Regions from separate parts of the Paracoccus sp. J55 genome, predicted to be linked through region 3. Evidence: riboswitches for the same ligand, from Rfam matches in the RefSeq annotation. Region 3 holds a riboswitch; each other region holds the start of a gene.
The links. Region 3 has a riboswitch for cobalamin ahead of PARJ55_RS0105505 (TonB-dependent siderophore receptor). Riboswitches for the same ligand answer to the same signal wherever they lie in the genome.
Positions count from the first base shown of each region.

Region 1: it holds a riboswitch for cobalamin, as region 3 does, so the genes downstream of both, PARJ55_RS0117445 (ABC transporter substrate-binding protein) here and PARJ55_RS0105505 (TonB-dependent siderophore receptor) in region 3, are expected to answer to the same signal.
Region 2: it holds a riboswitch for cobalamin, as region 3 does, so the genes downstream of both, nrdH (glutaredoxin-like protein NrdH) here and PARJ55_RS0105505 (TonB-dependent siderophore receptor) in region 3, are expected to answer to the same signal.

Region 1 covers NZ_AZVA01000033.1:19,448-29,874, forward strand. Annotated here, with positions in the region: gene PARJ55_RS0117430 (pseudoazurin) at 1-219, opposite strand, end outside; gene PARJ55_RS0117435 (ABC transporter ATP-binding protein) at 230-991, opposite strand; gene PARJ55_RS0117440 (iron ABC transporter permease) at 988-2,037, opposite strand; gene PARJ55_RS0117445 (ABC transporter substrate-binding protein) at 2,034-3,047, opposite strand; cobalamin riboswitch at 3,195-3,387, opposite strand; gene PARJ55_RS0117450 (NYN domain-containing protein) at 3,536-4,090, opposite strand; gene folK (2-amino-4-hydroxy-6-hydroxymethyldihydropteridine diphosphokinase) at 4,103-4,696, shown strand; gene rpoZ (DNA-directed RNA polymerase subunit omega) at 4,766-5,122, shown strand; gene PARJ55_RS0117465 (bifunctional (p)ppGpp synthetase/guanosine-3',5'-bis(diphosphate) 3'-pyrophosphohydrolase) at 5,145-7,262, shown strand; gene PARJ55_RS0117470 (DUF2062 domain-containing protein) at 7,275-7,916, shown strand; gene PARJ55_RS0117475 (FAD-binding oxidoreductase) at 7,913-9,223, opposite strand; gene PARJ55_RS0117480 (glutamine synthetase family protein) at 9,290-10,427, opposite strand, start outside.
Region 2 covers NZ_AZVA01000036.1:31,200-41,626, reverse strand. Annotated here, with positions in the region: partial or broken gene glpK (glycerol kinase GlpK) at 1-752, shown strand, start outside; gene PARJ55_RS0118165 (PLP-dependent aminotransferase family protein) at 1,044-2,240, opposite strand; gene PARJ55_RS0118160 (bile acid:sodium symporter family protein) at 2,386-3,351, shown strand; gene nrdF (class 1b ribonucleoside-diphosphate reductase subunit beta) at 3,348-4,319, opposite strand; gene nrdE (class 1b ribonucleoside-diphosphate reductase subunit alpha) at 4,383-6,509, opposite strand; gene nrdI (class Ib ribonucleoside-diphosphate reductase assembly flavoprotein NrdI) at 6,491-6,919, opposite strand; gene nrdH (glutaredoxin-like protein NrdH) at 6,930-7,151, opposite strand; cobalamin riboswitch at 7,242-7,431, opposite strand; gene PARJ55_RS22510 (TonB-dependent siderophore receptor) at 7,809-10,064, shown strand; gene PARJ55_RS0118130 (Fe2+-dependent dioxygenase) at 10,194-10,427, shown strand, end outside.
Region 3 covers NZ_AZVA01000004.1:46,688-57,114, reverse strand. Annotated here, with positions in the region: gene PARJ55_RS0105515 (iron ABC transporter permease) at 1-665, opposite strand, end outside; gene PARJ55_RS0105510 (ABC transporter substrate-binding protein) at 662-1,513, opposite strand; gene PARJ55_RS0105505 (TonB-dependent siderophore receptor) at 1,507-3,411, opposite strand; cobalamin riboswitch at 3,546-3,760, opposite strand; gene PARJ55_RS0105500 (hypothetical protein) at 4,293-4,490, shown strand; tRNA gene PARJ55_RS0105495 (tRNA-Ser) at 4,889-4,976, opposite strand; gene PARJ55_RS0105490 (HAMP domain-containing sensor histidine kinase) at 5,101-6,441, opposite strand; gene PARJ55_RS0105485 (response regulator transcription factor) at 6,438-7,100, opposite strand; gene PARJ55_RS0105480 (hypothetical protein) at 7,125-7,514, opposite strand; gene PARJ55_RS0105475 (hypothetical protein) at 7,644-8,528, shown strand; gene PARJ55_RS0105470 (glucan biosynthesis protein) at 8,748-10,301, shown strand; gene mdoH (glucans biosynthesis glucosyltransferase MdoH) at 10,307-10,427, shown strand, end outside.

The DNA.
Region 1 (10,427 bases), on a different contig from region 3:
GGGCTCGGCCCCGGCGGGGATCATCTCGTCGATGGTCGCGGCGTTATGGCCGGGCTGGGTCGGCAGGAAGCGGACCGTGTCGCCGGGCGCGACCACCAGATGGTCCGGCTCGTAGACCATCGGGCCGGTTTCGTTGCGGTTCAGCATCCTGACCTCGTGGATCTCGGCGAGGGCAGGGGCGGCGGTCAGCAGGAGCAGGGCGAGGCTGCGGGAAACCATGGGCGTCCTTTCAGGTGATCGAGAAGGTCAGGATGTCCGGCCCGCCGGCCGGATCGGGCACCCGCCGGACGCGGATGCCGAAGACGCGCGCGACCAGATCGGGCCGCAGCACCTCGGGGGGCGGGCCGCAGGCGACCAGCCGGCCGCCGTCCAGCATCGCGACGCGGTCGCAGCCCATGGCCTGGTTGAGGTCGTGCAGCGCGATGACGGTGGTGATGGGCAGCTGCCGGATGAAGCCCAGGATCGCCAGCTGGTGGTGGATGTCCAGATGGTTGGTCGGCTCGTCGAGCAGCAGCAGTCCCGGCTCCTGCGCCAGGGCGCGGGCGATGTGCAGCCGCTGGCGCTCGCCGCCCGACAGGGTGGCCCAGCTGCGATCCGCCAGCGCGCTCATTTCCACCGCGTCGAGCGCGCGGGCGACCTGCCGCTCGTCCCGCTCGCTCCAGGGTGCGAGCGCCGAGAGCCAGGGGGTGCGGCCCAGCTCGACGGCGGCGCGGGCGGTCAGGCGTTCGGCGGTGTCGGCCTGCTGCTCGACCAGCGCGATGCGCTGCGCGATCCCGCGACGCGACAGCCGGGCAAGAGGCTGACCCTCAAGCCGGATGGCGCCCCGGTCCGGGCGGACCAGCCCGGCCAGCAGCCGCAGCAGCGTCGACTTGCCCGAACCGTTCGGCCCGACCAGCGCCAGCGTCTCGCCGGGCGTCACCTCCAGCGAGACGTCGCGGATGATCTCGCGCCCGCGCAGGGCGAGGGACAGGGATTGCGCCGAAAGCCTCATCGCATCTGGCCCCGGCTGCGGATCAGGATCAGCGCGAAGGCCGGGGCGCCGATCAGTGCGGTGACGACGCCGATGGGCAGGACCTGGCCCCTGATGATGACGCGCGACAGGATGTCGGCGCCGATCAGGAAGACCGCGCCGATCAGCGCCGCGGCCGGGATCAGCCGGCCGTGGCGGACGCCGACCAGGAAGCGCGCCGCATGCGGGATCACCAGCCCGACGAAGCCGATCGAGCCCAGGATCGACACCATGACCGCCGTCACCAGCGCCGCGGCCAGGATCAGCACCGCCCGGACCCGCCGCACCGGCACGCCCAGCGAGGCGGCGCTGTCGGCCCCGAAGGCGAAGGCGTCCAGCCCGCGCGCATGCAGCTGGCAGATCAGCCAGCCCATGACGGCGACCGGCACGGCCAGCTGCACCTCGGGCCAGCGCACGCCGCTGAGATTGCCCATCAGCCAGAACATGATGCCGCGCGCCTGGTCGGCATTCGCCGATTTCGCGATGACGAAGGCGGTCAGGGCGTTGAAGAGCTGCGAGCCGGCGATGCCCGCCAGCACGATCTGCGCCGCGCCGCCGCGTCCGGCGTCGGCGCCGGCGGCCCGGGCCAGCGCCGCCACCAGCCCGAAGGCGATCAGCGCCCCCATGAAGGCGCCGAGCGACATCGAGAGCAGCCCCGCCCCGAGCCCGGCGATGGTCACCGCCACCGCCCCGGTCGAGGCCCCGGCCGAGATGCCGAGGATATAGGGATCGGCCAGGGCGTTGCGCAGCAGCGCCTGCAGCACCACGCCCGAGACGGCCAGCCCCGCGCCGCAGGCGGCGGCGACCAGCGCGCGGGGCACGCGATAGCTCCAGACGATGCCCTGATCCAGCGGGTCGAGCGCATGGCCCGCCTGCCACAGCCGGTTGGCCAGCACCTTCAGCACCAGATCCGGGGCGATGCGGGTCTCGCCGATCATCGCCCCGGCCAGCACCGCCGCCGCCAGCACCGCCAGCGCCAGAAGCGCGGCGACAAGCGCCCTGCGCGGTCCGGCCGCGGCCGGCGTCATTGCGGCAGGCCGTAGGATTTCAGCGCCGCCGCCAGCTCTTCCAGCCCGTCGATCACCCGGATCGTCGCGTCCATGGCGCCGGCATCCATGACGACGATGCGGCCGGCCTTCACCGCGTCCATCTGGCTGGCCACCGGGTCAGATTTCAGGAAGGCGAGCTTCTTCTCGACGTCGTCGGCCTCGAAGCGGCGGCGGTCCATCCGGGCCACCACGATCACCGTGGGATTGGCCCTGGCGATGGTCTCCCAGCCGACGGTCGGCCATTCCTCGTCCGATTCCACGATGTTCCGCAATCCCAGCGTCTCCATCATGTAGCCCGGCGCACCCTTGCGGCCGGCGACATAGGGATCGATGTCCATCTCGGCCGAGGAGAACCAGAACACCGCCGATCCGTCCTTGAGCCCCAGCGCCCTGGCCTCGGCCTCGGCCGTCTCCTCGCGCGCCTTCAGGTCTGCGACCAGCGCGGCGCCCCGGTCCTGCACGTCGAAGATCGCCGCCAGTTCCTCGATGCCCTGGTAGAGGCTCGCGGTCGAGAACATCGCCAGCCGCGTGCCGTCAAGCCCGACCGTGTTGTCCTTGCCGACGCAATCGGCCGGCATGACATAGGTCGGGATGCCGAGCTCGTGGAACTGCTCGCGGGTGGCGACGATGCCCTGCGGGCCGACATGCCATTCATATTGCACCGCGACCAGCCCCGGCTTCTTGGCCACCACGCTTTCGAAGCTGGGATCGTTGTCGGCCAGCCGTGCGACCTTGGCGTCGATGTCCCGGAACTGCGGCAGCACCTCGCTGAACCAGACCGAGGTGCCGGCGACCTTGTCGCCGAGGCCGAGCGCGTAAAGCACCTCGGTCGCGGCCTGGCCGACGCTTACCGCCGAGGCCGGCGCGGCGTCGAATTCCAGCGTCTGGCCGCAGTTCTCGACCGTCAGCGGATAGCCGGTCGCGCCGGCATGGGCGGCGAATGCGGCAAGGGACAGGGAAAGGCCGATCAGGCCCGAACGCAGGAACATGCTCCGTCTCCATCTGGTTGGGACCAGGGGCCGGAGGCGGCGCAACGTTGGGCTTGGCGGACCGCGTCCTGCCCGCAAGGCGGGGCAGGCGGCATGGGACCGCGTCTGGCTGTCGTCATCTCACCCTCCCCGGACAACCCCGCCCGGTGTGAACGTCAAGGCGCCGGCAGGTCTCCTGACTGGCGGGTCTCTGCCTGTCCTGGCCTTCCCGGGTCGAGGACCCAGTGACGTGATCGGACGCGGCTCGCCGCCTACAGTTGCGGGGGCAGTTCCGGTTGGCGCAGGGATGCGCCGCGGATTCCCTCTTGGCCCTTTCGGGACCGGCAAGGGGGCGTATCGCCGAAACGCGGCCGCCTGGCAAGCCGGATATGGCCAAGCCTGTCAGGAAGCGGTGGATGATCGGGGAAAGAAAGACCCTTGGCCCGCCGCGGCGGGGGAAGGGAAAGGCGCCGGCCCGCCGGGACGGGGTCTTCGGCGGCGCCGGGGGTTCAGGCGTCCTGCTGCGGGGCGCTTTCGCGGGGCGGGCGACCGATGATGTCGCGCAGCGCGTCCAGTTCGATGAAATTGTCGGCCTGGCGGCGCAACTCGTCGGCGATCATCGGCGGCTGGCTGCGCATGGTCGAGACCACCGAGACCCGCACGCCCTGGCGCTGCAGCGCCTCGACCAGCGGCCGGAAATCGCCGTCGCCCGAGAACAGCACCGCATGGTCCAGCCGCGGCGCCAGCTCCATGGCGTTGATGACCAGCTCGACATCCATGTTGCCCTTGACCTTGCGGCGGCCCAGAGCGTCGGTATATTCACGCGCGGGTTTCGTCACCATGGAATAGCCGTTGTAATGCAGCCAGTCGACCAGCGGACGGATCGGTGAGTAATCCTCGTTCTCCAGCAGGGCCGTATAGTAATAGGCGCGGATCAGCTTGCCGCGCCGCTCGAATTCCTGCCGCAAGAGCTTGTAGTCGATATCGAAGCCAAGCGCCTTCGCGGCAGCATAAAGATTCGACCCGTCGATGAACAACGCCAGCCGATCATCCTTGTAAAACACGATTCCCCCAAGATGTCTCTTTACCAAAGTCAGAAGGCGAACTTAGTCCTGGTGGCGCTGGGTGCAAACCTGCCTAGTTCGGCAGGTATCCCATCGGACAGCTTGCGTTTCGCGCTGGATAAGCTTTTGAAATTACCTGCGGTTGTGCCGCTTGCCGTCAGCCGATTCTGGTCCACCCCGGCGGTGCCGGCCGGTTCCGGTCCCGATTATGTGAACGCTGCGGTTTCACTTTCCTGCGCGCTGCCGCCCGATCAACTCCTGCGCGAGCTGCACGCGATCGAGGCGGCGCTGGGACGCCGCCGCGACGGGCCGCGCTGGCAGGCGCGGGGGCTGGACCTGGACCTGCTGGCGCATGGCGATCTGGTGCTGCCCGACGCGGATGCGCAGGACCGTTGGCGCAGCCTGCCGCCCGAGGAACAGCCGCGCCACACGCCCGAGCAGCTGATCCTGCCGCATCCGCGGCTGCAGGACCGCGGCTTCGTGCTGGCGCCCCTGGCCGAGATCGCGCCCGGCTGGGTGCATCCGCGCCTTGGGCTCAGCGTGGCGCAGATGCTGGCGGCGCTGCCGCCCGAGGCCATGGCCGGGATGCGGCCGGCAAGTGCTTGACATTTCCGTTTCGCGCACCCAAATATCCGGCTTCGCCCTGCACCCCGATTCCAGCTGATAAGGTGACCGATGGCCCGCGTTACAGTCGAAGATTGCGTCGACAAGGTTCCGAACCGTTTTGACCTGGTGATGCTGGCGGCCCATCGCGCGCGTGAAATCGCGGCGGGGAGCCCGCTGACCGTCGACCGCGACAATGACAAGAATCCCGTGGTCTCGCTGCGCGAGATCGCCGACGAGACCCAGCCCGTGGACGAACTGCGCGAGCGCATGATCGAGGCCCAGCAGACCCAGATCGAGGTCGACGAGCCCGAGGAGGACGCGATGGCGCTGCTTCTGGGCGCCGAGATCGACCGTCCGAAGCCCGCCGACGAGGAATCCGAGGAGCGCATGCTGCGCATGATGCTGGAAGCGCAAGGCAGGAACTGAGTCCAAAGGTCTTCGGCTGAACATGATCGACGTCGAAGACCTCATCGCGCTTATCCGCAATTACAACCCGCGCACCAATGCCGAGCTGATCCGCGACGCCTACGAATACGGGCGTCGCATGCATGAGGGGCAGTTCCGCCATTCGGGCGAGCCCTATTTCACCCATCCCGTCGCGGTCGCCGCCATCCTGACCGAGATGCGGCTGGACGATGCCACCATCGTCACCGCCCTGCTGCACGACACGATCGAGGACACGCGTTCGACCTGGGCCGAGGTGGCGCAGATCTTCGGGCGCGAGATCGCCGATCTGGTCGATGGGGTCACCAAGCTGACCAATCTGCAGCTTTCGGGCGCGCATTCCAAGCAGGCCGAGAATTTCCGCAAGCTTTTCATGGCCATGTCGCGCGATCTTCGCGTGATCCTGGTCAAGCTGGCCGACCGTCTGCACAACATGCGGACCATCAAGTCCATGCGCCCGGAAAAGCAGCTGCAGAAGGCGCGCGAGACCATGGACATCTATGCGCCGCTGGCCGGCCGCATGGGCATGCAATGGATGCGCGAGGAGCTTGAGGACCTGGCCTTCAAGGTCATCAACCCCGAGGCGCGCAACTCGATCATCCGCCGCTTTGTCAGCCTGCAGCGCGAATCCGGCGACGTGATTCCCAAGATCACCGCCGACATCCGCGCCGAGCTTGAACGCGAGGGGATCGAGGCCGATGTCTACGGCCGCGCCAAGCGGCCCTTCAGCATCTGGCGCAAGATGCAGGAAAAGCAGCTTTCCTTCTCGCGCCTGTCGGACATCTACGGCTTCCGCATCATCACCCGGACCGAGGCCGACTGCTATCGCACCCTGGGCGTCATCCATCACCGCTGGCGCGCCGTGCCCGGCCGGTTCAAGGATTACATCAGCCAGCCCAAGGCGAACGGCTACCGCTCGATCCACACCACCGTCTCGGGCCGCGACGGAAAGCGGGTCGAGGTGCAGATCCGCACCCGGCAGATGCACGAGGTGGCCGAGGCGGGCGTGGCCGCGCATTGGGCCTATCGCGACGGGGTGCGCACGGCGAACCCCTTTGCCATCGATCCGGGCGAATGGATCGCCAGCCTGACCGAGCGTTTCGGCGAAGAGGACCACGACGAATTCCTCGAGCATGTGAAGCTTGAGATGTATTCCGACCAGGTGTTCTGCTTCTCGCCCAAGGGCGACGTGATCCCGCTGCCGAAAGGCGCGACGCCGCTGGATTTCGCCTATGCCATCCATACCCGGCTGGGCAGTTCCTGCGTGGGCGCGAAGGTGGACGGCATCCGCGTGCCGCTGTGGACGCGGCTCAAGAACGGCCAGTCGGTCGAGATCATCGCCGCCTCCGGCCAGCGGCCGCAGGCGACCTGGCTCGACATCGTCGTCACCGGCCGCGCCAAGGCCGCCATCCGCCGCTCGCTGCGGCAGGAGGACCGGACGCGCTTCATCCGGCTGGGTTCGGAACTGGTGCGGGTGGCCTTCGAGCATGTCGGGCGCAAGGTCAGCGACAAGGCGCTGCGCATCGCGGCCAAGACCATGGCGCTGCCCGATACGGACGAGCTGCTGGCCCGCATCGGCAGCGCCGAGATCTCGGCCCATGACGTGCTGACCACGCTTTATCCCGAACTGGCCCAGAAGCGCAGCGAGATCGACGCCAAGCGCGCCGTCGCCGGGCTGGAGGCCGATCAGGAATTCACCCGCGCGCCCTGCTGCAATCCCCTGCCGGGCGAGCGCATCGTCGGCATCACCTATCGCGGCAAGGGGGTGGTGATCCATGCCATCGACTGCCCGGTGCTGGCCGAGTTCGAGGACAGCCCGGAACGCTGGGTCGACCTGCACTGGCGCGAGGGCCAGCACCCGGCGGCCTATTCGACCATGCTGTCCTTGACCATCCGCCACGATGCCGGGGTGCTGGGCCGGATCTGCACGCTGATCGGCGCGCAGGGGGCGAATATCTCGGATCTGGAATTCGTCGATCGCAAGCCGGATTTCTACCGGCTGCGCGTCGAGATCGAGCTGCGCGACCGCGAGCACATGCACACGCTGCTGACCGCGCTCGAGGCCGAAAGCGACGTGGCGCAGGTCTCGCGCATCCGGGACCCTTCGGCCCATATGAGCTGAGGTCGGCCCGGCATGTTCAAGAGACGCAAGCCGCTCAGCTATGCCCAGATGTGGACCGAGATGTTCTATCCGCGCTCGGGCTGGAAGCGGGCCTCGAAATATGTGCTGCACCGGCTGCGCCGCCTGCCGGACCAGCCGCATCGGGTGGCGCGGGGCTGGGCCTGCGGCATCTTCATCTCGTTCACGCCCTTCTTCGGCTTCCATTTCATGGGCGCGGCGGCGCTGGCCTGGCTGATCCGCGGCAATATCCTGGCGGCGCTCTTGGGCACCTTCGTCGGCAATCCGCTGACCACGCCCTTCATCGCGCTGACCTCGGTCGGGCTCGGCCGCTGGATGCTGGGGGTCGAGGGCAAGTTCACCCCGCACCTGATCTTCGACGAATTCACCCGCGCCGGCAGCGAGCTGTGGAACAACCTGCTGGCGCCGGTGACGGACCGCGTCGCGCATTGGGACCAGCTGCTGCAGTTCAACCAGCAGATCTTCCTGCCCTATGCGGTGGGGGGCATCCTGCCCGGAATCGCGGTTTCCGTCGCGGCGCATTACCTGACCGTGCCGGTGATCCGGGCCTATCACCGCCACCGCGAAAGGCAGATGGCCGAGCGCATCGCCCGCGCCAAGGCCAGGCGCGAACGCGAGCTGGCCGGGAAATCCTAGAAGCCCAGCCGGTCGCGCAGCGAATACCAGCCCATGCCGGCGACCAGCAGCGGCCAGCGCAGCGCAGCGCCGCCGGGAAAGGCGGGCGAGGGCAGGGCGGCCATGGTGTCGAATCCCTCGGCCTGGCCCTGCACCGCCTGCGCCATCAGCTTGCCGGCCAGCGTCGCCAGCGCCAGCCCGTGCCCGGAATAGCCGCTGGCCGACAGGCAGTTGGGCGCCGGCCGGGCGAAGCAGGGCATCCGGTTCATGGTGATCGCCAGCGTGCCGCCCCAGGCATGGGTCAGCGCCACATCGGCAAGGCCCGGATAGATCTCAAGCAGCGGCTTGCGCACCTTGGCGGCGATATCGGCGGGAAAGCGATAGCTGACATTCTCGCCGCCGCCGAAGATCAGCCGGCCCTCGGGATCGAGCCGCCAGTAATTCACCACGAATTTCGTGTCATGCACGCCGATGGGCCGGGTCAGCACCTCGGCTGCACGCCGGCCCAGGGGCTCGGTCGCGACGATGAAATTGTTGATCGGCATGACGCGGGCGGCGACATGGCCATCGAGATGGCCCAGATAGCCATTGGCCGCCAGGATGACATGGTCGCAGGCCACCCGGCCCTTGCCGGTCTGCACCACGCTTTTCTCGCCGGCGCGCCGGCCGTGGCGGATGTGGTGGACATGGCTCAGCTCGCGGATCCGGGCGCCTGCGGCATCGGCCAGCTGCGCCATGCCGATGGCCAGGTTCAGCGGGTGCAGATGCCCGGCACCATGGTCCAGCTCGCCGGCGATATAGGCCTCGGACGGCACCAGCGCCCGGAAGGCGTCGCGGTCGAGCGGCTCGATCCGGTCATAGCCGTAATCGCGCCCCAGCCTGTCGATCAGGGCGCGGGCATGGTCGAACTCGGCGGGCTTGCGGAAGGCATGGGCGATGCCGTCGGCCACCGGCACCCCGGCGCGCGCCGCCAGATCGCGGGTCAGGCGCTTGGCCTCCTCGGCCATGTTCCAAAGCCGGTGGGCGGCCTCTCGCCCGGCCATCCGCTCCAGCTCGTCGATCTCCAGCCGCTGGCCCGAGCCGAGCTGGCCGCCATTGCGCCCCGAGGCGCCGAAGCCGACGCGATGCGCCTCCAGCACCACGACGTCGCGCCCCGCCTCGGCCAGATGCAGCGCCGCGGAAAGCCCGGTATAGCCGGCGCCGACCACCACGACATCGGCGCGCTCCTCGCCCCGCTGCTCGGGGAAAGGCGGCAGCGGGTCGCGGGTCGCGGCATAGAGGCTGGGCGGATATTCCCCCCGCCGGTCGTTGGAAAACAGCAGGTTCATGCTTCGGCTTTCACCGTTTCTCAAATACTCATCCGACGGCGCGCAAGGGCCCGGCCGCGCCCGGCTCTACACGTTCAGCAGCAGGTGCTCGCGCTCCCATGGGCTGATGACCTGCAGGAATTCCTTGTATTCATTGCGCTTGACCGCCTGATAGACGTCGATGAACTCGGATCCCAGCACCTCGCGCATCGCCGTGTTCTCGTCCATCAGGTCCAGCGCGTCGCCCAGGTTATAGGGCAGCTCGTCCTCGGACATATAGGCGTCGCCCAGGCATTCGGCGCGCGGATTCTCGCCCTCGATCAGGCCCAGATAGCCGCAGGCCAGGCTGGCGGCGAGACCCAGATAGGGGTTGCAATCCATGCCCGCCAGCCGGTTCTCGATCCGCCGCGCCTCGGGTTTCGAGATCGGCACGCGCAGCCCGGTGGTGCGGTTGTCGCGCCCCCATTCCAGGTTGATCGGCGCCGCGAAATCCGGGACATAGCGGCGATAGCTGTTGACATAGGGCGCCAGCAGCGCCACCGCCGCCGGCAGGTGCTTCTGCATGCCGGCGATGAAATGCATGAAGGCCGGCGTCTCGCGGCCCCGCTCGTCCGAGAAGATGTTGCGCCCGTCCGCCAGCCCGACGACCGAATGGTGGATATGCATGGCGCTGCCCGGCTCGCCCTCGATGGGCTTGGCCATGAAGGTGGCGAAACAGTCGTGGCGCAGCGCCGCCTCGCGGATCAGCCGCTTGAAATAGAAGATCTGGTCGGCCAGGGCGACCGGGTCGCCGTGGTTCAGGTTGATCTCGACCTGGCCGGCGCCGCCTTCCTGCAGGATGCCGTCGATCTCGAAGCCCTGGGCCTCGGCGAAGTCGTAGATGTCGTCGATGACCTTGCCGTATTCGTCCACCGCCGACATGGAATAGGCCTGCTTGGCGGCGGCGCGGCGGCCGGTGCGGCCCATGGGCGGCATGATCGGCTGGTTCGGGTCGATGTTGCGCGCGACCAGGAAGAACTCCATCTCGGGCGCGACGATGGGGCGCCAGCCCTTCTGCCGGTAAAGATCGACCACGCGTTTCAGCACGTTGCGCGGCGCGATCGGCACCGGATTGCCCGACTGGTCGGACACGTCGTGGATGACCTGCAGCGTGACGTCCGCCGTCCAGGGCGCCGCCGTCGCGGTCGAGAAATCCGGCGTCAGGATCATGTCGGGCTCGGTGAAG
Region 2 (10,427 bases), on a different contig from region 3:
CGACGGTGGGCCAGGCCTGTTTCGCGCCCGGGATGATGAAAGCGACCTATGGCACCGGCTGCTTCGCGCTGCTGAACACCGGGGAGGAGATGGTGGCCTCGAAGAACCGGCTGCTGACCACCATCGCCTACCGGCTGGGGGGCCGGACGAGCTATGCGCTGGAGGGCTCGATCTTCGTGGCCGGGGCGGTGGTGCAATGGCTGCGCGACGGGCTGGGGATCATCCGTTCGGCGGCCGAGACGCAGGGTCTGGCCGAGGCGGCGGATCCGGGGCAGGAGCTGGTCCTGGTGCCGGCCTTCACCGGGCTGGGGGCGCCCTATTGGCGGCCGGACTGCCGGGGCGCGGTGTTCGGGCTGACGCGGAACTCGGGTCCGGCGGAGCTGGCGCGGGCGGCGCTGGAGAGCGTGGGCTTCCAGACCCGCGACCTGTGGGAGGCGATGCGGGCGGACTGGCCGGGCGCCGCTGCGGGGGTGCTGCGGGTGGATGGCGGCATGGCGGCGAGCGACTGGACGATGCGGTTCCTGGCCGACATCCTGGGCGCGCCGGTGGACCGTCCGCGGGTGACCGAGACGACGGCGCTTGGCGCGGGCTATCTGGCGGGGCTGCAGGCGGGCCTGTGCCCGCCGCCCGAGGATTTCGCCCGCGCCTGGGCCTTGGAGCGCCGCTTCGAGCCCGCCATGGCCGAGGGCGAGCGCGAGGCCCGATACGCAAGGTGGAAAAGCGCCGTGGAAGCGACGATGGGGGCGGCATGAGCGGGGACGGCATGAGCGGGTTTTCCTTTGCCCTGCCGGGCCGGGTGATCTTCGGCCGCGGCCAGGCGCAGAACGCCCCGGCGATGATCCGGGTCCTGCGCCATGGTCCGGCATCGCCTTCCGCCGCGACGTCTCAAAGCAGGGCCGAAGCGGATGGGCGAGCTTCGGCCTGGCGGCTGCGGCGCGCTCCGGTAGGCGGGCAAGGGGCGATGAGGCCCGGTCCTGTCGCGCCTTATCCAGAGATGCCGCGAAGCTGCTGGCCCTGCCGCCTTTCTGGCCGGGCTGGCGCGCTCAGCCCGCCTCGGCCAGTGCGGCGCGGATGGCGCGGGCAAGCCGCCGACAGCCCTCCTCCAGCCGCTCGGGCGGGTTCAGGGTGAAGTTGATCCGCAGCGAGCGGCGGTCAAGCCCCTCGGGATCGAAGACGCTGGAGGGCGAGATGCACACCCCCTCGGCCATCGCATGATGCAGCAGCCGGTCGGTATCCAGCCGCGGATCGCGCGCCGTCGCCCAGACGAACATGCCGCCAACCGGCACCTGCCAGTCCAGGTCCCCGGCCAGATGCTGCTGCATCGCGGCGCAAAGCGCGTCGCGCCGGGCGCGATAGATCGCCAGCACCTCGGGACGGATGCGGTCGGTCATGCCCGCCTGCAACGCCCGCAGCGCCAGCATTTGCGACAGCCCGCTGGTGCACATGTCCGAGCCCTGCTTGGCGGTGGCCAGCGCCCCGATCATCTCGGGCGCGGCGATCACCCAGCCGATGCGCAGCCCCGGCGCCAGTTCCTTGGAGAGCGACCCCATATAGACCACCGGGCCGTCATAGGGCCCGGGCCGCTCGGCCCCCGACAGGTCGAGCAGCCGGGGCAGGGGCTCGCCCTCATAGTAAAGCGCGCCATAGGGGTCGTCCTCGATCAGCCAGGTGCCGGTGGCATGGGCAGCGGCGACCAGCGCCTGCCGCTCGGGCAGGGCCACCAGCCGGCCGCTGGGATTCGAGAAATTCGGCACCGTATAGGCGAATTGCGCCCCCGCCAGCGCGGCATGGGGGTCGAAACCATTGCTCTCGATCCGCATGGCCCGGTAACGCGGCGCATGCGGCATCCAGGCGTCGAGGGCCCCCAGATAGGCCGGGCTTTGCGCCGCGACCAGCCCGCCCGGCTGCAACAGCACCTTGCCCGTCAGTTCCAGCGCCTGCATGCCGCCGGTGGTGATCAGCACGTTCTCGCGCGAAAGCCGCAGCGCCTCGGTCGAGAAGCGGGCGGCGATCAGGTCGCGCAGCGCCGGCAGGCCGGGGATCGGGCCATAGCCCAGCGTCTCGTCGGGGTGGTTGCGGATCGCCTCGGCGGCAAGATCGGCCAGTTCCTCGACCGGCCAGACCGAGGGCTCGGGCAGGCCGCCGGCAAGGTTGACCAGATCGGGCACCTGTCCCGCCGCCAGAAAGACCGAGGTCACATCGTTGCTGCAGGACAGCCAGGGGGCAAAAGCGGGGCGCATCGTCGGTACCGTTTCATCGGGGCATGATCCTGCTGTGACCGTTTTTTGCCAGCGGGGCAAGGGTCGTGCCTTTGCGCCGCGCCCCGGCTTGTGCCCGGCCCGGATGTATATCAGACAGGGGCGCGACAGCGCGAAGGGGCAGGGAATGCAGGCACTGAAACGGATCGGCATCGACACCTACATGCTGCTGCTGATCGGCATGGTGCTGCTGGGGCTGGTCCTGCCCGCCCGCGGCATCGCGGCCGAGATCCTGCGCGGCGCCACCTTCTGGGCGGTGACGCTGCTGTTCTTTCTTTACGGCGCCAAGCTGGACCCGGCCTCGGTGCGTGCGGGGCTGCTGAACCTGCGGCTTCAGGGCCTGACCTTCGCCGCCACCTATGCGCTGTTCCCGGCCCTGGGCATTTTGCTGGCCGCGCTGTTCGGCGGCGTGCTGGGACCACAGCTGGCGCTGGGGCTGCTGTTTCTCGCCGTGCTGCCCTCGACGGTGCAAAGCTCGATCGCCTTCACTTCGATCGCGGGCGGCAACGTGCCGGCGGCGATCTGCGCGGCCTCGCTGTCGAACCTGGTGGGCGTGGTGCTGACGCCGCTGCTGGTCACGCATCTTCTGCATCAGGAGGGGGGCGGCGCCAGCCTCGACGCCATCGAGAAGATCGCCGTGCAGATCCTGCTGCCCTTCGTCGCCGGGCAATTGCTGCGGCGCTGGATCGGCGGCTTCGTCCAGCGCCACCGGCTGCTGACCATGGTGGTGGACCGGGGCTCGATCCTGCTGATCGTCTATTCCGCCTTCGGCGCCGGCACTGTCGCCGGCATCTGGTCGGCGATCCCGGTGCCGGGGCTGGTGCTGTGCTTCCTGGTCACCGCGCTGCTGCTGGCCTTGGCCATGGGGGGCATGGTCGGTGCCGGGCGGCTGTTCCGCCTGCCGCCCCAGGACCAGGCGGTGCTGTTCTTCTGCGGCTCGACCAAAAGCCTCGCCAGCGGGCTGCCCATCGCCACGGCGATCTTTCCGGCCGCGGCGGTGGGTGCGATCGTGCTGCCGGTGATGATCTATCACATGACGCAGCTGCTGGTCTGCTCGGCCATCGCGCAGCGGCTGGCGCGGAACCGACCCTAGAAATTCCAGTCCTCGTCCTCGGTCGCCACCGCCTTGCCGATGACATAGCTCGACCCCGAGCCGCTGAAGAAATCGTGGTTCTCGCTGTCCGGCGACAGGGCGGCCATGATCGCCGGGTTGACCTCGCAGGCCTGCGGCGGGAACAGCGCCTCATAGCCCAGGTTCTGCAAGGCCTTGTTGGCGTTGTAATGCAGGAAGGCCTTGACGTCCTCGGTCAGCCCGATGCCGTCGTAAAGCTCGGCGGTGTATTTCGCCTCGATGTCGTAGAGATCGAAGATCAGCGCGAAGGCGAAATCCTTCAGCGCCGCGCGCTCGGCCTCGCCCAGCCGCTCCAGACCGCGCTGGTATTTATAGCCGATGTAATAGCCATGCACCGCCTCGTCGCGGATGATCAGCCGGATCAGGTCGGCGGTATTGGTCAGCTTGGCGCGGCTCGACCAGTACATCGGCAGGTAGAAGCCGGAATAGAACAGGAAGCTTTCCAGGAACACGCTGGCGATCTTGCGCTTCAGCGGGTCCGAGCCGGCCTTGTATTCCTCCAGCACCAGCCGCGCCTTCTGCTGCAGATGCGGGTTTTCCTCGGCCCAGCGGAAGGCCGCGTCCACCTCGGGCGTCAGGCACAGCGTCGAGAAGATCGAGGAATAGCTGCGCGCATGCACCGCCTCCATGAAGGCGATGTTCGACAAGACCGCCTCTTCATGCGGGGTCAGCGCATCGGGCATCATCGCAGGCGCGCCCACGGTGTTCTGGATGGTGTCCAGAAGCGTCAGCCCGGTAAAGACCCGGATGGTCAGCTCGCGCTCCTCTGGCCGCAGCGTGGCCCAGCTCTGTACGTCGTTGGACAGCGGCACCTTCTCGGGCAGCCAGAAATTCACGGTCAGCCGGTTCCAGACCTCCAGGTCCTTCTCGTCCTCCAGCCGGTTCCAGTTGATCGCCCGCAAGGGCGTGCGCAGGGCATGATCCTTCATCCGAAGAACCTTTCTTTCTTGTCTAAATATCCCACGGGGGTCCGGGGGTGTGAAACCCCCGGCTCAAAGCGTGCAGGAGACGCAGCCCTGCACCTCGGTGCCTTCCAGCGCGGTCTGGCGCAGCCGGATGTAATAGATGGTCTTGATGCCCTTCTTCCAGGCATAGATCTGGGCGCGGTTGATGTCGCGCGTGGTGGCCTCGGCCGGGAAGAACAGCGTCAGAGACAGGCCCTGGTCGACATGTTCGGTCGCCGCCGCATAGGTGTCGATGATCGCCTCGGGACCGATCTCGTAGGCGTCGCGGTAATAGTCCAGGTTCTCGTTGGTCATGAAGGCCGCGGGATAGTAGACGCGGCCGATCTTGCCTTCCTTGCGGATCTCGATCCTGGCGACGATGGGGTGGATCGAGCTGGTCGAGTTGTTGATGTAGCTGATCGAGCCGGTGGGCGGCACCGCCTGCAGGTTGCGGTTGTAAAGCCCGTGCCGCATCACCGATTCCCGCAGCATGGCCCAATCCTCGCGCGTGGGCAGGGCGATGCCCTCGAAGACCCGGGCGACCTCGGGCAGCGAGGGCAGCCAGTCGCGCGTGACGTATTTGTCGAAGAACGAGCCGTCGGCATATTTCGACTTCTCGAAATCCTTGAACGTCCGGCCTTTTTCCTGGGCAAGCAGGTTCGAGGCGCGGATGGCGTGATAGGCGACGGCGGCGAAATAGACCGAGGTGAACTCGATCCCTTCGGGGCTGCCGTAATGGATGCGCTCGCGCGCCAGGAAGCCGTGCAGGTTCATCTGGCCCAGACCCACGGCATGGGCCTCGTCATTGCCGCGCCGGATCGAGGGCACGGCGTCGATGGCCGACATCTCCGACACCGCGGTCAGCGCCCGGATCGCCGCCTCGACGGTCGCGCCGAAATCCGGCCCGTCCATGGTCGCGGCGATGTTCAGCGAGCCGAGATTGCATGAGATATCAGTGCCCAAATGGGAATAGCTCAGATCTTCGTTGAACGTGCTCGCCTCGTTTACCTGCAGGATCTCGCTGCACAGGTTCGACATGCTGATGCGGCCGGCGACCGGGTTGGCGCGGTTCACCGTGTCCTCGAACATGATATAGGGATAGCCGCTCTCGAACTGGATCTCGGCCAGGGTCTGGAAGAAGGCGCGGGCATTGATCTTCTTCTTCCTGATGCGCTTGTCGTCGACCATCTCGGCATATTTCTCGGTGACGGAAATCTCCGAGAAGGGCAGGCCGTAGACCCGCTCCACATCATGGGGCGAGAACAGATACATGTCCTCGTTGCGCTTGGCGAGCTCGAAGGTCACGTCGGGGATCACCACGCCCAGGGACAGCGTCTTGATGCGGATCTTCTCGTCGGCATTCTCGCGCTTGGTGTCCAGGAAGCGCAGGATGTCGGGGTGATGCGCGTTCAGATAGACCGCGCCCGCGCCCTGCCGCGCGCCCAGCTGGTTGGCATAGCTGAAGCTGTCCTCCAGCAGCTTCATCACCGGGATAACGCCCGAGGACTGGTTCTCGATCCCCTTGATCGGTGCGCCGGCCTCTCGCAGGTTGGTCAGCATCAGCGCCACGCCGCCGCCGCGCTTCGAGAGCTGCAAGGCCGAGTTGATCGAGCGGCCGATGCTCTCCATGTTGTCTTCCAGCCGCAGCAGGAAGCACGAGATCAGCTCGCCACGGGACTTCTTGCCGGCATTGAGGAACGTGGGCGTCGCCGGCTGGAAGCGGCCCGAGAGCATCTCCTCCATGAAGCGCATGGCCAGCGCCTCGTCGCCGCGCGCCAGCGTCAGGGCGACCATGACCACCCGGTCCTCGTAGCGTTCCAGGTAACGCTGGCCGTCGCGGGTCTTCAGCGTATAGCTGGTGTAATACTTGAAGGCGCCCAGGAAGGTCGGGAAGCGGAACTTCCGCGCATAGGCAGCATCCCAGATCGCGCGCTGGAAATTGCGCGAATACTGGTCCAGCACCTCGGGCTCGTAATAGCCTTCGTCGACGAGATAGCGCAGCTTCTCGTCGAGATTGTGGAAGAACACGGTGTTCTGGTTGACATGCTGCAGGAAATATTGCCGCGCGGCCTTGCGATCCGCCTCGAAGCGGATGCGGCCCTCGCCGTCGTAAAGGTTCAGCATCGCGTTCAGCGCGTGATGGTCCAGCACGGCCTTTACGCCATTGTCAAGCATTCCGTCCCCCAGAATTTCTCAAGCCCCGCCCGGACGCGGGAAAGATCGTTGTCGTCGCCCGCCAGCTCGAATCGATACAGCACGGGGACGTCGCATTTAGCAGAAATGACCCTCGCCGACAGGGCGAAGGTGGCGCCGAAATTGCGGTTGCCGGCGCCGATCACGCCGCGCAGCAGCGCGCGGCGCCCGGGGTCGTTCAGGAAGCGGATGACCTGTTTCGGCACCGCGCCCCGCCCCGCGCCATCGGCATAGGTCGGGCAGATCAGCACATAGGGCCGGCCGGGCTCGGGCAGGATCTCGCACGGCGAGACCGGGATGCGGAGCGCCGGCAGCCCCAGCCGCGCCATGAAGCGCGCCGTGTTCCCCGAGCCCGAGGAATAATAGACCAGTTCGCCCCGGTGCCCGCCCATGGCCGCGCGTTCAGGACAGCCGGCCGATCATGTCGGGCCGGAAACCCGCCCAATGCGCCTCGCCGGCGACGACGACGGGCGCCTGGCGATAGCCGAGCGAGGTGACCAGTTCCATCGCCGCCTCATCCTCGGTCAGGTCGACCAGCTGATAGGGCAGGCCGCGCGCCTCGAGCGCCCGGGTCGTGGCGGTGCATTGCACGCAGGCGGGCTTGGAATAAACGGTGATGGTCATGCCTCTGCTCCTTCTTTCTGTCGGCAAGCAGGGGCCGCGCCCGATGACCGCGCCATCGGAACCGCTTCAGCCCCGCGCCCGCCGCACGGTTTCGTCCTTTCGCGCCATGGCAGGTCTTCTGACTCGCGGGTCCCGGCTTGGCTGGCCTTCCCGGGGCTGGCCCCAGTGGCATTCCAGCGTCGCTCTCCGCTTACAGCTGCGGGGGCAGTGCCGGCCTTGCACCGGCTTCCCTGTTGATCCCCGAGTCGCCCCGGAGGTAACCATGACCCCTGCAGTTAGCCACGCTCCGCCACGCAGGTCAATCCACATCTAGTGGGAAACTGCCCGCCCATTGGAACATCTGGTGGGCTTTCGAACGCCCGCGGGGCGGGCGCCACTTGCATCCCGGCCGAGAGTTGCGGCACCTTTTCCGACGGGAGAGCATCCGGATTGTTGAATCGCTGCAACAGTCGGGCCTGCCGATCCGGGATTTTACGCAGCGTCGTTTGACAATTTGCGACAATTAACCCTCTTGCATGGATCACGCGCGGCCAGGACAGGGGGCGACTGCTCCCCCTCCCGGCTCGTTTCACCGCAAGCCACTCTGCTGAGCCAGCACGTTCCTGTCGCCTCCATCCTCGCGGATGGCAGCGATTTCTTTTGTGCCGGGAGCAATCCATGAACAAGTCCCATCCGAAACCGCCGGTCACGGGGGGCGCAGCGCAATTGCTGCCGACCCTGGGCCTGCTGCCGGTGCTGGCCATCTCGGCCGGCGTGGCCGGCCCTGCACAGGCGCAGGACACCGTCACTCTGGACACGGTGGTCATCCGCCGCCAGCAGGGCAACGAGGCCGAGACAAGCTACAAGGTCACCGAAAGCACCTCGGACAAGGCCACCGCGCCGCTGCTCGACACCCCGCGCTCGGTCACCGTCGTCACCGCGCGCGAGATCGAGGAGCGCGGCCAGACCTCGGTCGCCGACGTGCTGCGCACCACGCCGGGCGTCACGCTGGGCGCGGGCGAGGGCGGCGTGCCGCAGGGCGTACGCCCCTATATCCGCGGCTTCGAGGCCAGCCAGGACCTGCTGATCGACGGCATGCGCAATGCCTCGCGCACGCAATACGAGGCCTTCAACCTGGAATCGATCGAGATCAACAAGGGGCCGGGCGGCGTCTATTCCGGCGCCGGTTCGACCGGCGGCACCATCAGCCTGAACAGCAAGACCCCGCAGCCGGGCGCCTTTGACCAGGTGGCGCTGTCCTACGGAACCGGCAACTATCTCCGCGGCACGCTGGATTCGAACCGCGAATTCGGCGCCCTCGGCCTGCGCCTGAACCTGATGGGGCAGCGCGCCGACGATCTGGGCGGGCGCGACGGTGTCGAGTCCAGGCGGTTCGGGGTGGCGCCGAGCTTCAGCTATCGGCTGACCGATGACAGCAAGATCACCGCCGGGCTCTATTACTACAAGGACGAGGATACGCCCGATTATGGCGTGCCGATGTCGAATGCCACCACGCCTGCCGAATGGCGGCGCGGCTCGGGCACCCGCATCGACCCGTTCCTGCCGGCCGATGTCGATCCCGATACCTTCTATGGCCTGCATGCGCGCGATTTCCGCGACGTGGAATCCGCCTCGGGCTACCTGAAGTTCGAGCACGCATTCTCGGACAGCCTGCGGCTGACCACGGCGCTGCGCAAGGCGCGCGACACCAATACCTATGTCGTGACCTCGCCGACCTCGGGCAGCGACGGGCTGGTGTCGCGCAGCTCCAAGGCTTCGGACCGGGTGAACGAGACCGTGTCGTTCAACGCCCAGCTTTCGGGCGAAGCGCAGGCCGGGGGCGTCGAGCACAGCTTTGCGGTCGGCGTGGACATCGCCAATTCCCGCGCCACCACCCGCCGGCTGACGGTGGTCAACCCCGATCCTATGCCGACCTCGCCCTACGAGAATCCGGATGCCGGCGCGCCCTGGGGCGGCAGCATCGAGCGCGGCGGCGATACCGGCTACAGCACCACCAAGTCGCGCGGCATCTACGCGCTGGACACCATCACGTTCACCCCGCAATGGGAGGCGACGGTGGGCCTGCGCTGGGACGATTACAGCGTCAACAGCGTCACCCACGCCACCGACGAGAATCCGCGCGAAAGCCATCGCAACGATTCCGACTTCCTGAACGGAATGCTGGGCGTGGTCTACAAGCCGGCGCCGAACGGCTCGGTCTACGCCTCGGTCAGCAGCTCTTCGAACCCGGCCGGCGAGGGCGCGGGCACCGGCGGCAGCAATGCCTCGGACGATCTGGACAGCCTCGATCCCGAGCGCAGCGTGAATTACGAGATCGGCACGAAATGGCTGGTGCTGAACGACCAGCTTCAGCTGAGCGCGGCGCTGTTCAGGACCGAGAAGGACAATGCCCGCGTCACCAACTCGCTGGGCGAGACCGAGAATATCGGCAAGACCACCGCCAAGGGCGTCGAGCTGGGCTTTGCCGGCCAGATAACCGAGCGCTGGGGCATCTGGGGCGGCTATGTCCATCAGGACGTCAAGCTGAAGGACGGCGGCTGGACCACCCCGCGCGGCGGCGGCGATCCCTATCCGAACCCCGGCACCGGCAGGCAGGTGGTGAAGATCCCGCGCAACAGCTTCTCGCTGTGGACGACCTATGACTACAGTCCGGAACTGATGCTGGGCGGCGGCGTGACCTATACGGGCAAGCGCATGGCCAGCTATTCGCAGAACGGCGATGCCGATGCCGGGCTGCCGTCGAGCTGGCGCACCGACCTGATGGCCGCCTACAAGCTGACCGAAGCGACGGCGCTGCAATTCAATGTCAACAACGTCTTCGACCGCCAGATCTATACCGACTCGCATAGCGGGCAATTCGCCAATATCGAGCCGGGGCGGAACTATGTGCTGACGCTGAAGCACGCGTTCTGAGGCATCAACCCGCAGGGGCGGCCTGTCGGTCGCCCTTGCCGCGGCTGGCGCCAAAATAACCGACAGAAACGCTTAACTTCTCGGGACGCCGGTTCTATCCTGCGCCTCGATGCACCGCAGGAGAATCCCATGCTCGTCACCATTCCGGACCTGCTGACGCCCGAAGAAGTCGCCTATATCCGGCAGGTGCTGGAGGGCACCGACTGGGTCGACGGCCGCAGCACCGCTGGCGACCAGGCGGCCAAGGTCAAGAAGAACCTGCAGGTGCCGGTGGACAGCCCGGTGGCGCGCGAGCTCAGCGGCATCGTCCTGCGGGCGCTGGGGCGCAGTCCGGTCTATTCCTCGGCCGCATTGCCCCTGCAT
Region 3 (10,427 bases):
TCCTCGCCCAGCGTCAGCGCCTGAAGCGCCCCGCGCGTGGGCCAGAGCACCGCGAAGCCCAAGCCCATGAACGGCGCCGCGATCCAGACATGCAGCATCGAGCGATCCGCCAGCGAGCCCATCATCCAGAACACGATCTCGTTGGCGGCGAAGGGATTGGGCGACAGGTTCAGCACCAGCGAGGTCCCGGCACCGGCCAGCGCCGAGATGGCGATGCCGGCCAGGATCAGCGCCAGCGTGCCGCCGCGCGGCCCGGCCAGCGCCAGCACCAGCAGCACCGACAGCGCCGCGCCCGCCAGCGCCGCCAGCGGCAGGCCCAGCGGAAAGGCCGCCGACAGCCCGGTCTGGATCGCCAGCACCGCCCCCAGCGCCGCCGAGGCGCTGGTGCCGATCAGCCCCGGCTCGGCCAGCGGGTTGCGCAAGAAGCCCTGCAGCACCGCGCCCGACATTCCCAGCGCCGCGCCGACCAGCAGGCCGAGAATGGCGCGGGGCAGCCGCAGCTCGCGCATGATCAGGGCAAGCGTCCCGTCGCCCCCGCCGAACAGCGCGGCGAGGCTCCGGCCCACGCCGATCCCGGCCGGGCCGGTCAGCAGCGATGCCAGAAACAGCACTGCCACCAGCGCCGAAAGCGCGGCGATCAGCAGCGGATAGCGCGGCCCGCTCATCGCGCCTCTCGCAGGGCCAGGCGCGCGGCGCGCAGCTGGGCCACGGCGCGCAGGATGAAGGGGGTGCCGCAGACCCAGTCGGGATCGGCCATGACCTCGGCGGGCCTGTCGGCGGTCAGCGCCTTCAGCGCCGGGTGGTCCAGCACCTCCTGCCCGCGGGCGTGGCCCGGGTAGCGGCGGCCCTCGACCAGCAGGTCGGGGTCGGAAAGCAGCAGGGTTTCCAGCGCCAGCACCCCGCCCGCGGGCAGGCCCAGCTCGTCCGCGACATTGTCGAAGCCGGCCAGCGCCACGATCTGACCGGCCAGGGTGGCCGAGCCAGAGCTGTAGCCGTTCACCGCGTAAAGCGCGGCGCGCGGGCGGGGGGCGGGCGGGGCATCGGCCAGCCGCGCCAGATCGGCGTCGAAACGCGCCAGCAGCGCCTCGGCCGCCGCCTCGCGGCCCAGCACCTCGCCCATGCGGCGGATATTGGCGCGGATGCCGGCAATGTCGGTCTCGACCGGGAAGACCTCGACCGGGACGTCCAGCCGCTGCAACAGCCGGATCGTCCCCGATGCGGTCCAGCCGCCGGCCAGCACCAGATCGGGCCGCATCAGGACGATCTCTTCGGCCAGGCCGTGATTGACGGGCAGGCGCGCGGCCTCCTCGGCCATGGCCGAGGCGGTCGGATCCCGCGCCAGATACGAGACCGAGACCAGTTGCCCCGGCGCCGCCAGCAGCATGGCCAGCTGGTCGGTGCAGAGGTTCATCGACAGCACCCGGCGCGGCGGATCGGCCGCGGCGGGCTGCAGGAAGCCGGGCAGGGCCAGGCCGGCCAGCAGGCAGGCGGCAAGGCCGAGCCGCCCTACCATTGCGCCGTCACCCCGGCATAGAGGGTGCGGCCCTGGCCGTAATAGCCCCAGGCCTCGGAATAGTCCCTGTCGAACAGGTTCACCACCCGGCCGGTCAGCCGGACATTTCCGGTCAGGTCATAGCCGGCGGCCAGGTTCACGGTCACGTAATCCGGCAGTTCGGTGGTGGGCGGGGTCCAGTTGCGGAACCATTCCGTGCCGTAGTTGCCCGCGACATAGCGCAGATCGGCGGTGACCGAGCCGCGGCCCTGCGCGAAGCCGGCCGTGGCACGCAGCCCCAGCAGGTGGCGGGGCTGGCCGGCGATGGGCTCGCCTTCCGCGGTCTGCGCATCGGCATAGGTATAGTTCGCGCCGAAGCGCAGCCGGTCGCTTGCCTGCAGATCCAGTTCCAGCTCGAACCCCTTGCGGGTGCTGGTGCCGGCGATGTTGGTCGAGGTTTCCCCGGCCCCGGCGATCATGTCCTCGACCTTGCTGGTGAACAGCGTGGCTCCCAACTGGCCCCTTCCGCCGGCAAAGCCCAGATCGGCGCCGATCTCATAGCCGCGGCTGGTCTCGGGCGAGAGGTCCGGGTTGCCGCGATAGGTGCCGGGCGTATAGCCGTAAAGCTCGAACATGGTGGGGTTGACGATGGCCTTGCCGGCGGCCGCGCGCAGGCGCAGGTCGCGGTCGGGCATTTGCCACGCGCCGGCGATGTTCCAGGTGGTGGCGTTGCGGAAATCCTCGTTGAAATCGCGCCGCAGGCCGGCCTGGATGCCGATCCCGTTGTCGAACCGGCCCTGATATTCCAGCGCGGCCGATCTCGTATCACGCTCATACCGGCCGCCCGGTGCGAAGGAGGCCTCGTAGATATCTCGTTTCTTCTGCAGCGCGACGTTCAGCTTCTGCGCCGAGTTGCGGGCATCGCCGCCATCAAGCGCCCATGTGCCGGTATATCTGAGATCCCGCAGCCGCGAGGCGTCGTCGTAGTCCGGCCGGCCGTCGTAGAAATGCGCGGTGGCCTGGTTGCTGCCCGAAAGGGCGAAGCGGTTCAGCAGCCGACCCCCCAGCGCCTCGGCTTCGAGCCAGAGCGAGCCGTAAGTCTCGTCCCGGTCGGCGGTCCATGGCTCGTCCCGCAGGTATTCGTCGGGCGAGGCGACGAAGGACACCGATTCGTCATAGCCGTATTCCTGCCAGCTGCGCCGCAGGGTGAAGCCGGCGGTCACCGCCTCGCTGATGTCGTAGGAGCCGCCGAGGGTCAGGCTGTCGCGCTCGTTGAACTCGGTATCGCCGCCCGGCGTGCGCGAGGCGTCCTCGCCATCGGTATGGCGCGTCGCGGCCGAGAGGCTGATCTGGCCGCGCGCGCCCATGGCGCGAAGATGGGCGCTGGCGGCGCGGGTGCCCTGACCGCCGATCTCGACCCCACCGCCATAGCTCAGCCCCGGGGCCGAGGCGCGGCGGGTGGTGATCGCGATCACCCCGGCGGCGGCATTGGCGCCGTAGATCGTCGATTGCGGGCCGCGCAGCACCTCGATGCGCTCGACATCCTCGGTCAGCAGGCCGCCGAACACATAGTCGCCGCTGCCGGGGGCATTGGCCTCGACCCCGTCGATCAGCACCAGCACGTGATTGGCTTCGCCGCCGCGGATGCGGACCTTGGTCAGGGTCTCGCCGGTCGAGGTCACGGCCAGGCCGGGCAGGTCGCGCAGCGCGTCCTGGACGGTGACGAAGCCGCGCTCTTGCAGATCCCCGGCGGTCAGGATGCTGTGGGCGCGGCCATAGGCGCTTTCGGCGACCGGCGACAGGCCGCCCGACAGGATCACGGGGTCGAGCATGACGGGCGCCTGGCTCTCCTGGCCCGTGGCGGCGGCCGGAAGGAGCAGGGCGGCGGCGGCCAGCAGGGAGACCGGGGTTCTGAACATTCCAAAGCCTTTCCAGCACGGGGCCCGGCCCCGCGATTTGCAGAACTGCCCTGCGGACAGGCCCGACAGCCCGGCCGCGGGACGGCGACTGTCACCTCTGCGGAACGGCCGCTTCCCGGGCGCGCCCCGCGCCGGAAATGGGTGATCGCTGCGGCAGGTCTCCTGGCTTGCGGATCGTTGCTCGGGCCGGCCTTCCCGGGGGTTGCCCAGTGGCGCCTGCGGCCTTCGCTCACCGCATACAGTTGCGGGGGCAGCCCCGGCCTTGCCCTGGCCGTCTTGCGGCCGGCGGGCGCACCGGTGTTCCCTTTTCATCCGGCATGGCGCCGGAACCGTAGCGGCCTTGCATTGCCGCAGGGCGCCGCGGGCTGTCAAGCGCCAATCCGGTGCCGCCGCGCGGCCGCGACAATCCGCCGGGTGGAACCGGCCGCTGAAGCGCGCCGCGGGGGCAAGGACGCTTTGGTGCCGGAGGGATCGGTGCCCCTCTGCCTGCTGCGGGATGGAACCGGCGGAACCCGCCCGCCTGCGGCGCGGGAAGGCGCCGCCTGCCGGAAAAGGGGGCCGGAATCGGGAAGCCGCCGCGGGTTCCGCGCCGGCCCGAGAACCTCGCCACCGCCGGAGGGCGCGGCCGGGGCGCCGGCCGCGGATGGCACGGGCGCGCCGTCCATTCCTGAGCGTTTTCCACGGGACGCAAAATCCGAACCCGACAGTTCGCATCAGGAAAATGTCACCGAGGAATTCTGTCAACTATATGTTTTTGCTAGATTATTTATTGACCTTCCGCGAATCCCTCTCTATATCCGGCTCAAGGTCGCCAGCCAGCGGAAAGCCAGCCAGCCACCACAGGACCCAGCCAGCCAGCCAGCCAGCCAGGAGAAACAAACATGGCAAAGACCGCTTGCAACGCCTGCGCGTTCTATGAGGATCACGTCGCCAACTCCGCCAGCACGCTTTCGGATTCCGGCCTGTGCCGCGCCAACCCGCCGGTCACCCAGAAGGATGCGGATACCAGGGGCTATTGGCCGGTCGTCAAGTCGAACGACTGGTGCGGACAGTTCGCCACCAGCTTCGCGGCCGAGTGAAGCGTCGCCACCGACGCTGCAAGGCAGCCTCCGGGCTGCCTTTGGCGTTTCGGGGTCGTGCACCCGGCCCCGTCCATCTCGGCACGGCAGGCCGGATCGGCGGCGTCGGTCAGATTCGCTGGCTGAAGGTGGGGATGGGCGTGACGCGCCGCACGGTGATGAACTGGATCGCAGCCGGGCAGATCGAAAGCAGCCGGCACGGGCAACCGTCCTGGTGCGCTCACGGCCCTGCGACAGATCGCGGGCGGGGCAGGGGCTAGCTCTGATCCATTCCAGCGCGTGGCGCATCCGCATCACTCACGACCGCACTCGGCAGCAGCCAACCGCAGAGATAAAGGCGGGCATGATGGCGGGTATGCCGCTTGATAGCGATTTTTCTTATAAATATCAATTGATTGTGGCGGATGGAGTGGGATTCGAACCCACGGAACCTTTCGATTCGCTGGTTTTCAAGACCAGTGCCTTAAACCACTCGGCCATCCATCCGCATCAAGCCCCCAGGCCGGCGCTCCTGCCGGGCAAGGCATGGCAACGGCTTGCCGCTTGCGACGTTCACAGACCCGACATGAAACCGGAAGTCAAGCCTGCGCGTCGGCCCGGATGCGGCGTGCTAGCGCGCCCCCTTCGGCAAAGCCGGAATGCCCGGCAGGCACAGGGCCGCGCAAAGCCCGCCCAGGGCCGAACGCTCAAGCGCCAGCCTGCCGCCGTGCAACGCCGCAAGGTCGGCGACGATGGCTAGGCCGAGCCCGCTGCCGGGCGGGCCGGCCTCGTCCAGACGGGCGCCGCGGGTCAGGGCCCGCGCGTGATCCGCATCCGACATGCCGGGCCCGTCATCCTCGATCAGCAGGCGCAGCCGCTCGCCCTCGGAAAGGGCGGTGATGCGGACCCGGCGCGAGGCCCATTTCACCGCGTTCTCGACCAGGTTGCCGATCATCTCCTCAAGATCCTGCCGCTCGCCGGCGAAGGCGGGGTCCGCTTCGGCCCGGATCTCGACCTGCAAGCCCGCCTCGCGGATCGGGCCGCCCAGCACCAGCAGGATGTCCCGGATCACCGGGACGACCGGAGTATGCTGGCCCAGCAGGCGCGGCGCGGCCGAACTGCGGGCACGGCGCAGATGCCAGCCGATCTGCCGGTCCATGCGCGCGATCAGCGCATGGCCGGGATGATCGGCCGGCAGGGCATTGTCCAGCGCCGCCAGCGGCGTCTTGAGCGAATGCGCCAGGTTGCCGACATGCTCGCGCGAGCGGGCGAGGACGGCGCGGTTCTGTTCCAGCAGCCCGTTGATCTCGGCGGCCACGGGGCGCAGCTCGGCCACGCCGGGCAGGGGCAGCGCCTCGGCCCGGCCGGCGCGGATGTCGCGGAGGTCGCGGCCGAGCCGGTCGAGACTGCGCAGCCCCGCCGCCACCTGCAGAAGGCTGGCCAGCGCCAGCGCCAGCCCCAGCACGGCGAGCGAGACCGCCAGCGGCCGGCGCAGCCGCGCCATGGCGGCGTCGATCTCGGCCCGCGGCGCGGTGACGGTCACGGCCAGCGCCGAGGCGGAATCGGGCAGGGTGAAGGCGTGGCGCGCCACCCGCAACGGCTCGCCCGCGGGGCCAAGGCCGGGGCCGCCCTGAAAATCCGCCTCGGGCGGGTTCAGCACATTGTCGAAGAGCGAGGGCGATTTCGCCACCACCTGGCCGTCCTGGGTCAATTGCCAGAACCAGCCCGAAAGCGGCATCTCGAATCGTGGATCGGCGGGCGCGGGACCGGCCGCCAGCCGGCCGTCGGCGCCGATCGTGGCGCCCGCGATCAGCGCGTCGGCCACCGCCTCGGTCTCGGCGTCGAAGCGGCCGGTGATGAAATCCTCGAGGATCGCGGCGATGGCCAGATAGCCCGCGACCAGTGCCACCCCGGTCAGCAGCGCCGCCAGCCCGATCAGCCGGGCGCGGATCGAATCGCGCGGCAGGATCAAGCGTCGGTCCTCAGCACATAGCCCTCGCCGCGCCGGGTCTCGATCAGCCCGTCGCCGATCTTCCTGCGCAGCCGGCCGATCACCACCTCGATGGACTTGAAGTCGCGGTCGGCGGCGGAATCGTAGAGGTGATCCGACAGCTCGCTGCGGCTGACCACGCGGTTCTGGTGATGGATCAGATAGGCGAGGATGCGGGTCTCGAATGCGGTCAGCTTCAGCGCCAGCCCGTTGCGGGTGATGACCCCCAGCTGGGTGTCGAGCCGCAGCGGCCCGGCCTTGATCACCGCCTGCGCATGGCCGGCGGCGCGGCGCACCAGGGTCTGGGCGCGGATCACCACCTCTTCCAGCCGGAAGGGCTTCACCGCGTAATCGTCCGCGCCGGCGCGGAACCCCGCCACCTTGTCGGTCCAGTCGCCGCGCGCGGTCAGGATCAGCACCGGCATGGTCACGCCGCCCTCGCGCCAGCGGGTCAGCACCTCGATGCCGGGCAGGCCGGGCAGGCCGAGGTCGAGAATCGCCAGGTCATAGGTCTCGGTCGAGCCGAGGAACTCGCCCTGCGTGCCGTCGGCGGCGATGTCGCAGGCAAAGCCGCCGTCGCGCATGGCGGCGGCCAGCTGCGAGGACAGCGTCGGGTCATCCTCGACGATCAGGCATTTCATGGCAGGCATTTCATGGCAGGCACTTCATGGTTTCGGACCCTTCCGGCGGGCATCGGTCAGCCCGGCCCCCGCCACTTCCAGGAAATCGCCGCGATGCGCGTCCAGCCGGATCAGCAGCACGTCGCGTTTCGGCGTCAGCAGGCGCAGCTCGTGCACCAGCACCACGCCGCGGGCGCGCTCCTCGGGGCGGGGCGGCACGATGCGCGCGGCGATCAGCCGGCCGCGGAACCGTTCGGCGACGATCTCGGCGGCGCGGTGCAGCGGCAGGATGCGGAGATCGCGCCGCTCCAGGCTTTCGAACTCGGGCGCCCAGTCCTCGGGCCATGGCGGGCCGCGGTCGTGGCGCTCCTCGGCAAGCGCCGGCAGGGCCAGCACGGCGGCAAGGGGCAGGGACAGGATGCGCATACGGTTCATCGCCCCTATCTAATGGGCGAAATCCAAACGAAAGCCAAACGGGTCGTTGGCATTCGGTTGGTCGGGCGGCGGCTATCAACCGATTCGTCCGGGGCCGCTGAAGATGCCCCGAGAAGGAAGGAACCAGAGATGAGCAGAACATTCTCGACCTCGATCGCGCTTTCGGCGCTGCTGGCCGTGCTGTCGGCGCCGGTGCTTGCGCAGGAGACGCCGCCGGCGGCACCGCCCGCCGCCGAGGCGCAGGCCCCGGTGGCCCTGCCGCAGGCGCTGCAGGATGCGGGGCTTGGCGACGTGACCAGCAAGCGCGGACCGCGCGGCAGCACAAGGATCGAGGGCAAGCTGGCCGACGGCACGCAGATCGATGCCATGCTGGACGCCGAAGGCCAGCTGCGCGGCCTGCGCGCCCGTGGCGAGGCCGCCCTGCCGCAGGCGCTGATCGATCAGCTCGTGCCGCAAGCCGTGCGCGACAGCGCGGTCTTCGGCGAGTTGGGCACCCTGCAGGCGGTGTTCTCGGGCGAGCGCGGCGTGATGCTGGCGGGCCGGGACGGCGACAAGAACAAGGTCCGCGCCGCCTTTGCCCAGGACGGCACGCTGCTGCGCTTTGGCCGCGGCGATGCCGATCGCGGCGAACGGCATGGCAAGCGCCATGACGACCGGCGGGACAAGGGCTTCCATCACCGCGGCCATGACCGGCGCGAGGGTCATCGCGACCGGCACCAGGGCCCGCGCGGGGATCGCGGCGGCGAACGGCCCGCCCCGGGCCGCGACATGCCGCCGGCGCCCGCCGGGACCGCGCCCGAGGCGCCCGCGCCGCAGCAGCAGGGTGCGCTGTCCCCCGTCCAGCTTGACCGGGGCGAACTGCGCATGGCGCTGACCTCGGCCGGCTACAGCCGCATCGGCGAGATCATGCAGGACGGTCCGCGCGTCGTGGCCCTGGCCGTGAACCCCGAAGGCGAGCCGGTCGCGGTCGAACTGAACCCGCGCGGACAGGTGATGCGGGAAATCAACCGTTAAGGCAGGATACGGGCAAGACGGGCCGCGCGGGCTTTCCGGCGCGGCCCTTTCCCGCGCGTTTTCGATCAACTCTCGGCAAGAGCCTGCCTTTCGACGCGAAAAGGCTTGCCTGATCCGCGCGGCAATGCGAAATCCCCCCGGAATTTCCGGGCTTTTCCGCCCGAAGAATGGGGTCGGTCGATGCGTCGTCGCGAATTTGTCATCTCTGCCGGAGCGGCCATGACGGCCGTCAGCGCGCTGTCTTCCTCGCTGGGGGCGGCCCTGGCGCAGGAAAGCCCCGAAGCCCCGCCGGAACCCGCCGCCGAGCCGGTCGAGACGGTCGAGACGGTCGAGGAGGCCGCGCCCTTCGGCTTCGAGAACGTGGTGGAGATGGCCCGGGACCTGGCCGCCAAGCCCTATGAATATCGCGATGCCGAGCTGGTCGGCAGTTTCGCCAACCTGACCTATGACCAGTATCGCGGCATCCGCTTCCGCCGCGACCGCGATCCCTGGGCCGGCAGCCGCGACTTCGCGCTGGACCTGCTGCCGCCCGGCGCCATCTTCCACGAGCCGGTGGATATCAGCCTGGTCGACGAAGGCGTGGTGATCCCGGTGCGCTTCGATCCGCACATGTTCGACTTCGACCCGGCGCAATTCCCCGACGGCGTGGATTACGAGACGCTGGGCAGCATGGGCTGGTCGGGATTTCGCCTGCGCGCGCCGCTGAACCGCCCCGACGTCATGGACGAGATCGCGGTCTTTCAGGGGGCGAGCTATTTCCGCGCCGTGGCCCGCGGCACGCTTTACGGGCTGTCGGCGCGCGGGCTGGCTATCGGCACCGGCAGCGCCGAGGGCGAGGAGTTCCCGCTGTTCCGCGGCTTCTGGATCCACAAGCCCGCCTCGCAGGACCGCTCGGTGCTGGTCCATGCGCTCCTGGACAGCCGCTCGGTCTCGGGCGCCTTCCAGTTCCGCATCATTCCCGGCGCCGAGACGGTGTTCAACACCCGGGTGGCGCTGTTCCCGCGCCAGGACATGCGCAATGTCGGCATCGCGCCGCTGACCTCGATGTATTGGTTCGGGCCGACCGACCGGTCGCGCGTGGACGATTACCGCCCCGCCGTGCATGACAGCGACGGGCTGCAAATGCTGACCGGCAGCGAGCAGCGGCTGTGGCGGGTGCTGTCGGGGCACAGCACGCTGCAGATCTCGGCCTTCATGGACAATGATCCGCTGGGCTTCGGCCTTGCGCAGCGGGCGCGCGACTTCGAATTCTACAAGGATGCCGAGGCGCGCTATGAAAAGCGGCCCTCGGCCTGGATCGCGCCGCAGGACGACTGGGGCAAGGGCACGGTCACGCTGGTCGAGATCCCGGTCGAGAACGAGTTCAACGACAACATCGTCTCGTTCTGGCAGCCGGCCGACACGCTGCGCAAGGGCAATCGCTACGATTTCGACTACATTCTTACCTTTGCGGCGGAAGTGCCTGACCGGGCGCCGATTTCCCGCGTGATCGAGACGATGTCGGGCAAGGCGGTCAACAATGCCAATGCCCGGACCTATATCGTCGATTTCGATCTGGATCTCTTCGGCTCGGAGGACCCGGTGCCGCAGCTGCGCGCCTCGGCCGGCCGCATCGGCCACAGCTATCTGCTGCGCCTGCCCGAACAGGGGCGGATGCGGCTGGCCTTCGAATACCTGCCCGAGGGCGCCAGGCTGGCCGATCTCTCGGCGGTGCTGAACGGCCCCAACGGGCCGCTCAGCGAAACCTGGATCGCCCGTTGGACCCGCGAGTGAGCAGGGTGAGCGCGACATACAGCCCCGGCCCGCTGCCCCTTGCGGCGGAGGAGAGCTGGGAGGCGCTGGACCTGCCGCAGCCCGAGGGGCCGGCGACGCCGCCCGAGGCGCCGCTGGAGATGCCCG